DNA from 4 places in the Streptomyces sp. SCL15-4 genome. Region 1 is predicted to be linked to each of the others. Evidence: riboswitches for the same ligand, from Rfam matches in the RefSeq annotation. Region 1 holds a riboswitch; each other region holds the start of a gene.

What was found. Region 1 has a riboswitch for cyclic di-AMP ahead of SCK26_RS22625 (transglycosylase family protein). Riboswitches for the same ligand answer to the same signal wherever they lie in the genome.
Region 2: it holds a riboswitch for cyclic di-AMP, as region 1 does, so the genes downstream of both, SCK26_RS31590 (C40 family peptidase) here and SCK26_RS22625 (transglycosylase family protein) in region 1, are expected to answer to the same signal.
Region 3: it holds a riboswitch for cyclic di-AMP, as region 1 does, so the genes downstream of both, SCK26_RS15830 (transglycosylase SLT domain-containing protein) here and SCK26_RS22625 (transglycosylase family protein) in region 1, are expected to answer to the same signal.
Region 4: it holds a riboswitch for cyclic di-AMP, as region 1 does, so the genes downstream of both, SCK26_RS19995 (M23 family metallopeptidase) here and SCK26_RS22625 (transglycosylase family protein) in region 1, are expected to answer to the same signal.

What each region holds. Positions count from the first base shown of each region.
Region 1 covers NZ_JAOBTQ010000001.1:5,044,901-5,047,089, reverse strand. The annotation lists gene eno (phosphopyruvate hydratase) at 1-260, opposite strand, end outside; gene SCK26_RS22625 (transglycosylase family protein) at 657-1,388, opposite strand; cyclic di-AMP (ydaO/yuaA leader) riboswitch at 1,394-1,568, opposite strand; gene SCK26_RS22620 (transglycosylase family protein) at 1,758-2,189, opposite strand, start outside.
Region 2 covers NZ_JAOBTQ010000001.1:7,018,838-7,021,026, forward strand. The annotation lists gene SCK26_RS31590 (C40 family peptidase) at 645-1,118, opposite strand; cyclic di-AMP (ydaO/yuaA leader) riboswitch at 1,121-1,252, opposite strand; gene SCK26_RS31595 (hypothetical protein) at 1,704-2,009, opposite strand; gene SCK26_RS31600 (ATP-dependent Clp protease proteolytic subunit) at 2,017-2,189, opposite strand, start outside.
Region 3 covers NZ_JAOBTQ010000001.1:3,658,999-3,661,187, forward strand. The annotation lists gene SCK26_RS15825 (polyprenyl synthetase family protein) at 1-153, opposite strand, end outside; cyclic di-AMP (ydaO/yuaA leader) riboswitch at 743-924, shown strand; gene SCK26_RS15830 (transglycosylase SLT domain-containing protein) at 927-1,415, shown strand; gene SCK26_RS15835 (HAD family hydrolase) at 1,444-2,189, opposite strand, start outside.
Region 4 covers NZ_JAOBTQ010000001.1:4,536,505-4,538,693, reverse strand. The annotation lists gene SCK26_RS19995 (M23 family metallopeptidase) at 39-1,100, opposite strand; cyclic di-AMP (ydaO/yuaA leader) riboswitch at 1,108-1,278, opposite strand; tRNA gene SCK26_RS19990 (tRNA-Met) at 1,599-1,672, shown strand; gene SCK26_RS19985 (dihydrofolate reductase family protein) at 1,750-2,189, opposite strand, start outside.

The sequences.
Region 1 (2,189 bases):
TGCTCGGTGGCGTCGTAGCCGACCAGCTCCGGGCCGATCTGCTCGATGACGGCCAGGACGGCCTTCTCGACGCCCTTGCCCTGGTAGCGGTCCGGGTCACCGTCGCGCAGCTCGATGGCCTCGAAGGCGCCGGTCGAGGCGCCGGACGGAACGGCGGCACGACCCGTGCTGCCGTCGTCGAGGCCGACCTCGACCTCGACCGTGGGGTTGCCTCGGGAGTCCAGGATTTCCCGGGCTACGACGACGTCGATGGACGGCACGAGCATCTCCTTCTTGGATGTGACGCTGGAAGTGCGGGGCTGGTGTGCCTTGCGACTAGAGCCTAACCGTCCCGGGCGTCTCGGCCACCGACCGACCGTCCCGTGGACAGACCGACGGTACCTTTTGTTTTTGATCGAAACAAAGGGCTTCTGGGTGGCCGAGGGGCGAGGGTGCCGGGGCGGGCGCGAAAAAAGCCCCGCCCCGGCGCGTACGGGGGAGAACGCGCCGGGGCGGGGAGCCCGTGGGGACGGGGGGTGACCCGCACGGGGCCTCGGGGGCTCCGCCGGGACGCGCGGACCGGGGGACTTCGGGGGTCCGGGCGCCCGTGCGGGTCCGTGGCTCTCAGGGGGTCCGACGGGATGTGCGGGCCCCGGGGGCCGGCCGGGGGCCGGGGGTCACTTCAGGTGGAGCTGCTGGCCCGGGTAGATGAGGTCGGCGTCCTCGACGACGTCCTTGTTCAGCTCGAACAGCTTCTGCCAGCCGCCCGCGACCTTGTGCCGCGCGGCGATGATGCTGAGCGTGTCGCCCTGGACGACCTTGTACTCGCCGTCACCCTTCTTGACCTTCTTGCCGGTCGGGGTGGTGACGGTCTTGCCCGCGCCGCTGCCGGTGCTCTTGCTCGTGCCGGTGGAGGCGGCCGGGCGCTCGGCGGAGCGGGAGGCGGCCTGCTGGTCGGCGGAGCGGGTGGAGGTGCCCGAGTCCTGGGTGGACGGGGCGGACGGCGCCGGGGTGCTCGGGGCGGAGCCGTTGTAGGGGGAGCCGGACAGGCCCGTGCCGCAGACCGGCCAGGCGCCCTTGCCCTGCGCGGCGAGGACCTTCTCGGCGACGGAGATCTGCTGCGCCTTGGACGCCTTGTCGGCGGTGGAGGCGTACTGCGTGCCGCCGTACGCGGCCCAGGTGGAGGCGGAGAACTGCAGACCGCCGTAGTAGCCGTTGCCGGTGTTGATGGACCAGTTGCCGCCGGACTCGCACTGGGCGACCGCGTCCCACTGGGAGGCGGTGGCGGCGGAGGCGTTGCCGGCCGCCATCAGCGGGGCGGCGACGGCGGCACCGGTGACACCGGCGAGCGTGATGGCGCGAACGGCCTTGGACGGACGACGGTGCTTGCCCTTGCCGGTAAACAGCATGGATCGATTCCCCTCACCGACGCCTACGAGGTGAGCTGTCGGGTTCGGGCCGGTTGAGTTGCCCGGCCGCGTCGTCCGCTTGCGCGTGACGCGGCTTCACCCCCAGCCGGTCCCAGCTTCAACTGCTGGGCCCGGCACTTACCTTGGGTCCCCCGCTCCTGCCTACGGCGCTTGACGCGACGACTGTTCCCGGGCAGCCACTGGCAGGATTCGGCGTGGCGGCTGCCGGGGCTCGTGGTGACGAGCGGCCTCGACCGTAGACAGGTGATCGCCGGAATTTCAAAGACGATCAGCGCTTCTGAGACTCATCCCACACTTTCGCCAAACCGGACATCAAGGTGCTTAGTGGGGCGTCAAGTCTCGGTGTTTTCAGCCCGTTTCGCCCTGGACATCCAGGGTCTGACCGGCGGTGATGCGGTCCGGGTCGGTGCCGATGGCCTTCTTGTTGCCGGCGTACAGCGCGTGCCACCCGCCGTCGACGTCAAGGGAGTCGGCGATGGAGGACAGCGAGTCGCCTTCGCGGACCGTGTAGGTGTCCGGTTCGCGGGAGGCGTGCCGTCCGGAGGCGGTGCCGTTCTGACCGTTTGTCACACTTTCGTCCGCGCTCACGCCCCGGTGGCGTCCGCCGGTGGCGACGGCACCGGTGTCGACCAGGCTCCAAGAACCGGCCGCCTGCTGCGGGTTGGTCACGACCCCGGCGTCCGGCGTGGCCGTCGGGGAGCCGCCGGCGTCCTGGGGGCTTCCGGTGTCCGGCGTGGCGGACTTGTCGGACTTGGTGGTGCCGGTCCCGGCGGAACCGGT
Region 2 (2,189 bases), 2.0 Mb from region 1:
GGCGCGCTCCACGAGCGCGCTGGTGCTGTCCTGGCGTCCTTGTGCCGGCGGGTGGTGGGCGCGTTCCGGGGTGCGGCGGTTGAAGCCGGGGTGTTCCGGTGGCGTGGGTTGCCGGTGGCAGAGGTGTGTTCCGGTGGCGCTCGGCGGTGGTGGTGGTCGGGTGCGTACCGAGGCTGTCCCGGCGTCTCTGTGCCGGCGGGCGGCGGACCCGTCCGGGTGGTGCTCGGCGGCGGCAGAAGCGGGAGCGCCGCCGGTGCCGACGGCAACCGGTGCGTTCCGGTGTTGCCGAGGCGTGCGATGCCGGCAAAGCGTCCCGGTCGTCCGGGACGTGCCGGGTGGCGGTGGAGACGCCGCTCGGTCGGCGTGTGGCGGGTCCCGTCGGTCCGCCGGGGCAACTCGGCCGGCCCCGAGCCTTCCCCCGCCCGTACGCGGCGGGGGAAGGCTCGTCGGGTACTACGGGGCCCGATCCGAGCCGTCAGGCCGCCCGTACGCTCCGGGAGGCGGCAGGCCGGCCCGGTGCCCGCCCGCACGCCCCCGAGGCGGCCGCGTCGCACCCCGGGCCGCCCGAGTGCTCAAGGCGGGCTCCGGGGAGCGCCGGTGGCGCTGGAGCGGCCCTGCCGGAGCCGCTCGGGGCCGTGGGCGGGTCAGCTGACCCGGCCGTACCAGACGCTCCTGGTCCAGATCTTCTGGAGCTTCACCACGTCCCCGGTCTTGGGGGCGTGCCAGATCTTGTTGTGGCCGGCGTAGATGCCGACGTGGTAGACGCTGGAACCCGAGTGGAAGAAGACCAGGTCGCCGACCTTGCGGTGGCGGGCGGAGACGTGGTGCGTCTTGTTGTACTGCTGGGCGGCGGTACGCGGCAGCTTCTTGCCGGCCTTCTTGAACGAGTAGAGCGTCAGACCCGAGCAGTCGAATCTGTGCGGCCCGGTGGCGCCCCACCGGTACGGAGAGCCCTTCTTCGAGGCCGCGACCTTGAGTGCTTTCGTCGCGATGGTCGCGGCGGAGGCGTCGGTGGCGAGACCGGGCACCGCGATCGAGCCGCCCACGGCGGCGAGAGTGAGTGCCGAGGCCGTGCCGGCCCGGGCCATCAGCGACGGGACTCGATTGAGCGCAGTCATGCGCAACCCTTCGTCAGCCGCCTGTGAAGGATGACCTGTCGGATTCGGGCTGGCGAAGTAGCCCGGCCGCGTTGCCACGGCTTCACCCCAAGGGCTGCTCGGAACCTCCGCCCCGCGCCCGACTCTGTGTCGGACTGCTGGACATCCGTTCCGGCGACCCGCCTTGCTTGGGTCCTCCACTCCTGCCGATCCACTCCGTCGACCGGTCATCCGGGCGGCGGCAGGACTCGGCGTCCGCCCGGATCGCCCCGCCGCGGTGGCGGGGGCTTGTCGTCAGACAGGGATCTTGGCTCAGATCTGTCTGAAAATCCCAACGGAATCGGGGATTTGTGGCGTTACTCACCACTCACCCGTTCGGGTGGACAGTGGTCCGTTCGAGGCCCCGTCAGATCATCGTCGTAGCCCCGGACCTGGGCAGATGTGTCTCCGTGGTGACCCATGGACCCATGCCTTGCGCAACTCGGGAGACCCGGAATCCGATCGGGATGTACACCGGTCGGCGGTACGTCGTTCGGGCCGTTTCAACTCCGGTCCGAACGACGCGTGTCGACGCGGCGGCGCCGTCGGGCCGGACCGGCGTCCGCCTCAGCCGACGCCGTCCGGCGGGAGCGCGACGCGAGCGGCCCGGCGCTCGCCGTCCAGCACCCGCAGTGCCCGTGCCAGCGTGTCCCCGTGCAGCTCCGTCTCGCCCCGCTCGTGCATCAGCGCGAGCGCGTCCCGCAGCTCTGCCGCCTTGCGCACCAGGGCCTGGGCGGCGCGCAAGGCGCCGTAGGAGGGTCCGTGCCGGGCCGGATTGACCCGGCCGAGCAGGTCGACGGCCTCCAGATAACGATCGATCAACTCGCCCTCGGCGCGGGTCAGCGCGGGCAGCGGCGGCAGGTCCGGCAGCACGGGCGGCTCACCTCGCCTCCGGTGCGCCGGGCGTGTCGCGGCGGGCGGGCACGACGGCGTCGACCAGGCCGTACGCCAGCGCCCCGGGAGCGTCCAGGATCAGGTCGCGTTCCAGGTCCTCGTGGACCCGCGCGGCCGTGCGCCCCGTGTGCCGGACGAGCATCTCCTCCACGGTGGCGC
Region 3 (2,189 bases), 1.4 Mb from region 1:
CCGTACCAGGTGCTGCGCGGCCTCGGTGATGAACGGGACCTCGCTCTTGGTGGCATCGAGCAAGCCTTCCTCGACAGCCGCCAATCCGGCCTGGACATCGGCTTCCAGAGCCTGGTCCCGCACGCTCAGCCCGAACGGCCCGACGACGGTCACGAGGGGTCTCCTGTCTGCTGGTGTCTGCTGGCGATTACACGGTTTGTCGATAGGTCGCTGCCATCACTCAAGTCAGCGTATCCGGTCCTGTTTCGATCACCGATAGCGCCCACCGGTCCAGCTCGGGTGGTATCGAACCATGACCGGCATGGTTTTGATCACACGGCAATAAGGGACATATATCGACTTAACGGTAATCCAGATGCCGTGTCGCGACCTCTCCGCACCTTCCTCACCCCCACTCTCCCTTCACCATCCCTTACGACAACGACGGGCGGCACATCCCGGGTTCCGTCACGACTCGGACTTCGGGCCCGAATCCTACTAATCCGCCATGTCTGATTTTAAGCCTTTTGCCTTTTCGTGAATTGGGTCACGCGCCCGGCCGGCCCGCACGCTCCGCCGCACTCCTCTCCCACCCTTGCCCCGTCGGCGAGTTGAGAACCGGCGACCGCAAAGGATCAAGCACCTCATACGGCGTCGATCAAGGTCAAAAGACGCATTGCATGAATCCGGTACTTGTTCCCGACATCTGCTCTCGCATACGTTCCGGGCCGTCGGGCGGACGCCTAATCCTGCCGCCGCCCGCGAAACCCATTCACGAACTCATTCGTACGGCAGGAGCGGGGGACCCAGGTAAGCCGCCGCGCCGGACGGCATCGCGCCGCGCCGGCACGGCTAGGGGTGAAGCCGTGCCTCCTCCCGGGCACGGCCGGGCGCCTCCCCGCCCGAACCCGACAGCTCACCTCGCAGGCGCCGGAGAGGAACTTTCGATGTCTGCCGCCGCTCAGCACCGCCGTACCCGGAACGCCCGCCTCGTCCGCGCCCTCGCCGCCGCCTGCACCGGCGCCGCCGTCCTCGCCCTGCCGCTCGTCGGCGCGAGCGGCGCCTTCGCCGCCACCACCGCGGCCCCGGCGGTGTCCACCACTCCGGCCGGGTACCCGAACACGCTCGACGGCTGGATCCGCGAGTCGCTCGCGATCATGGCCGAGAAGAACATCCCGGGCACCTACAACGGCATCTACCGCAATGTCATGCGCGAGTCCTCCGGCAACCCGGCGGCCATCAACCTCTGGGACTCCAACGCGGCCAAGGGCATCCCGTCCAAGGGCCTGCTCCAGGTCATCGACCCGACCTTCAACACGTACCACGTCGCCGGGACGTCCTTCGACATCTACGACCCGGTCGCGAACATCACCGCCGCCTGCAACTACGCGGCGAACCGCTACGGCTCCATCGACAACGTCTTCGGCGCCTACTGACCGGCCCGGCCGCCCCGCCCTCCCGCGGTCAGGCGGCCGGGAACAGTCTTTCGAGGACGACGGCGACGCCGTCGTCCTCGTTCGACACGGTGACCTCGTCGGCCACCGCCTTCAGCTCGGGATGCGCGTCGGCCATGGCGACGCCGCGCGCCGCCCAGCGGAACATCGGGATGTCGTTGGGCATGTCGCCGAAGGCCAGAGCCCGTTCCGCGCCGATCCCCAGCCGCTCGGCGGCCAGCGCCAGACCGGTCGCCTTCGTCACGCCGCTCGGCTGGAGCTCCACCGTGCCCGGCCCCGACATGGTGACGCTCGCCAGCGAGCCCACCACCGAGCGCGCCACGGCCGCCAACTCGTCGTCGGACAGCTCGGCGTGCCGCAGCAGCACCTTGCTGATGGGTTCGGCCCACAGGTCGGCGCGCCGGCCGACCCGGACCGCGGGCAGCGTCGGGTGCGGCATCCGGTAGCCCGGCTCGATGAGCGTGAGCCCGTCCACGCCGTCCTGGTCGACCGCCGCGTACACCTGGCCCACCTCCGCCTCGATCTTGCCGAGCGCGGTCTCCGCCAGCTCCCGGTCCAGCCGGACCGACCACAGCAGCCGGCCGGACCGTGCGTCGTACACCTGCGCACCCTGCCCGCACACCGCCAGTCCGGTGCGGCCGAGGCGCGCGAGCAGGGGCCGTACCCGGGGCGCCGGACGGCCGGTGACCACCAGGTGCCGGGCCCCGGCCCGCGCCACCCGGGCGAGCGCGGCGAGCGACCGGTCGGAGACGGTGT
Region 4 (2,189 bases), 510 kb from region 1:
GCCGCCGGCGCCGGATTCCCGCTACTCCCGGAAGGCCGTCAGGGGGTGAGGCCCTTGTCGCGCAGCCACGCCATCGGGTCGATGCCGGTGGGCGAGCCGCCGGGGTGGACTTCCAGGTGCAGGTGCGGGCCGGTGACGTTGCCGGTGGCGCCGACGCGGCCGATGACCTCGCCGGTGGCGACCTTCTGGCCGGCCGTGACGTTGATCGAGGACTGGTGGCAGAACCACAGCTCGGTGCCGTCGTCCAGGGTGAGGATGGTGCGGTAGCCGTACGCGCCGGCCATGGCCGCCTCGGTGATCGTGCCGCTGTGCACGGCCTTGATCAGGGTGCCGGTGGGCGCGGCGAAGTCGAGTCCGGTGTGGTGGCCGGAGGACCACATCGAGCCGGCCTGCCCGAAGGTCGAGGTGATCGTGTACGAGGAGGTCGGGAGCGCGTACTGCCTGGCCAGCTCGGCCAGCCGCTTCTCCTCCGCCGCCTTCTTGGCCTCGGCCTCGGCCTTCTCCGCGTCGGCCTCCGCCTTCTCCTTCGCGGCGGCGGCCTTGGCGGCGGCCTCCCGCTCGGCCTCGGCGGCGGCCCGCGCGGTCTGCTTCTCGGCGGCGACGAGCGCGGCGGCGGCCGCCCTGCTGTCGGCCTGGCCCTGCTGCTGCTCGGCCTGCGCCATGATCCGGTTGCGGAGCACCTCGCCCGCGTCGGCGCTGTCCTGGCCCGGGTCGGAGGCCACGGCGACGGTGCTGAGCGTGGTGGCCTCGGCGGCGGGCCGGTCGGCGCCGGAGCCGTCGTGGAAGAGGGAGCCGACCGAGGGCAGGTCCGGCAGGGAGATGGAGACCGGCGGCTTGCCGGTGTTGGCGCTGGCCATGCCGCCCGCGCCGACGGCGGCCATGACGCCGACGCCGAGGACGGTGGAGCTGCGCGCGAAGCCGCCGCGCTGCTTGGCAACCCGGTGCCGGCCGCGGACCGGTGCGACGGAGTCCTCGGTGGGGTTCCATTCCTCCCACGGGCCCTCGTCGGCGCGGTAGGCACCGTAGCCGAAGGTCTCGGGCTCGGACTCGCGCTGTGCCGGTATGGACGGGGCTTCGGGGACAGGCCGGTTGGACGCCACGCGGGCGTGCTCCTTTCCTTCCTCCGCCTACCGGGTTAGCTGACGGGTTCGGAGCAGGAAGGTCTCCTACGCGCGTATATCCGGTCGTGGACTCGCGTGAGTACACGACGGTATCCGCGTGATTCACCCCAGAAAGGTGGTTCCCCGGTTCCCTCGCGGGATTCGGCGCGTGCGCGCGGAGCCGCCTCTTGTGACGGCTGGGACGACCGCGCTGCGTTATCGAACGTTAATAGACTTGCCAGTCACTTTCCAAGCCGTTCGCCCCGATCAACAAGGAATTTACTGGTGAGGTTATCGGCAACTATCCCGTCAAAACGGGCAAGTTGATCGGGCCTCGGAACGGTTCAGCAGTCACTCGAGGTTTTGATGGTTACTCAGATGTTATGCGTACGGCGCTCACCTGATCACTCACCGTGACGTCCCCGGTCACCGGTTGCGGGCCCGCCGAAACCGGTGTGCGAACCATCCCGCGGATGGCGTACACTGGAGTCACAACGACGCGGGGTGGAGCAGCTCGGTAGCTCGCTGGGCTCATAACCCAGAGGTCGCAGGTTCAAATCCTGTCCCCGCTACTGAAGGCCCAGGGCCCGGAATCCCAAGGATTCCGGGCCCTGGGTGTATGTGCGCCCGGGCGCGCCCGGGCGCTCGCTCAGCCCGGCAGATGGGCGTTCGGCGCCTTGGCCAGTTCCTCCAGCTCCGGCAGGACGACGACCCGTACGCCCGCCGCGCTCAGCACGCCCGCTCCGTCGGCCGCCGTGACGAAGGTGTCGGGCTCCCGCCAGGCGGTGACCACCCGGCGCACTCCCGCCCGCAGGATCAGCTCGGCACAGGGCGCCGGCCGGGAGGCGCGGCGGGTGCACGGCTCCAGGCTGGAGTACACGGTGGCGCCGGCGAGGCGCGGGTCGGCGGGATCGGTCTTCGCGAGCGCCGCCTCCTCGGCGTGCACCACCGCGTCGCCGCCCTCGCGCGAGTGGCCCCGGGCCAGTTCCGTGCCGTCGGCGGCGACCACGACCGCGCCGACGCTGAACGCCGTCCGCGACGGCGGGCACAGGGCCGCCAGCTCGCAGGCGGTGCGCAGCCAGTGGCGGT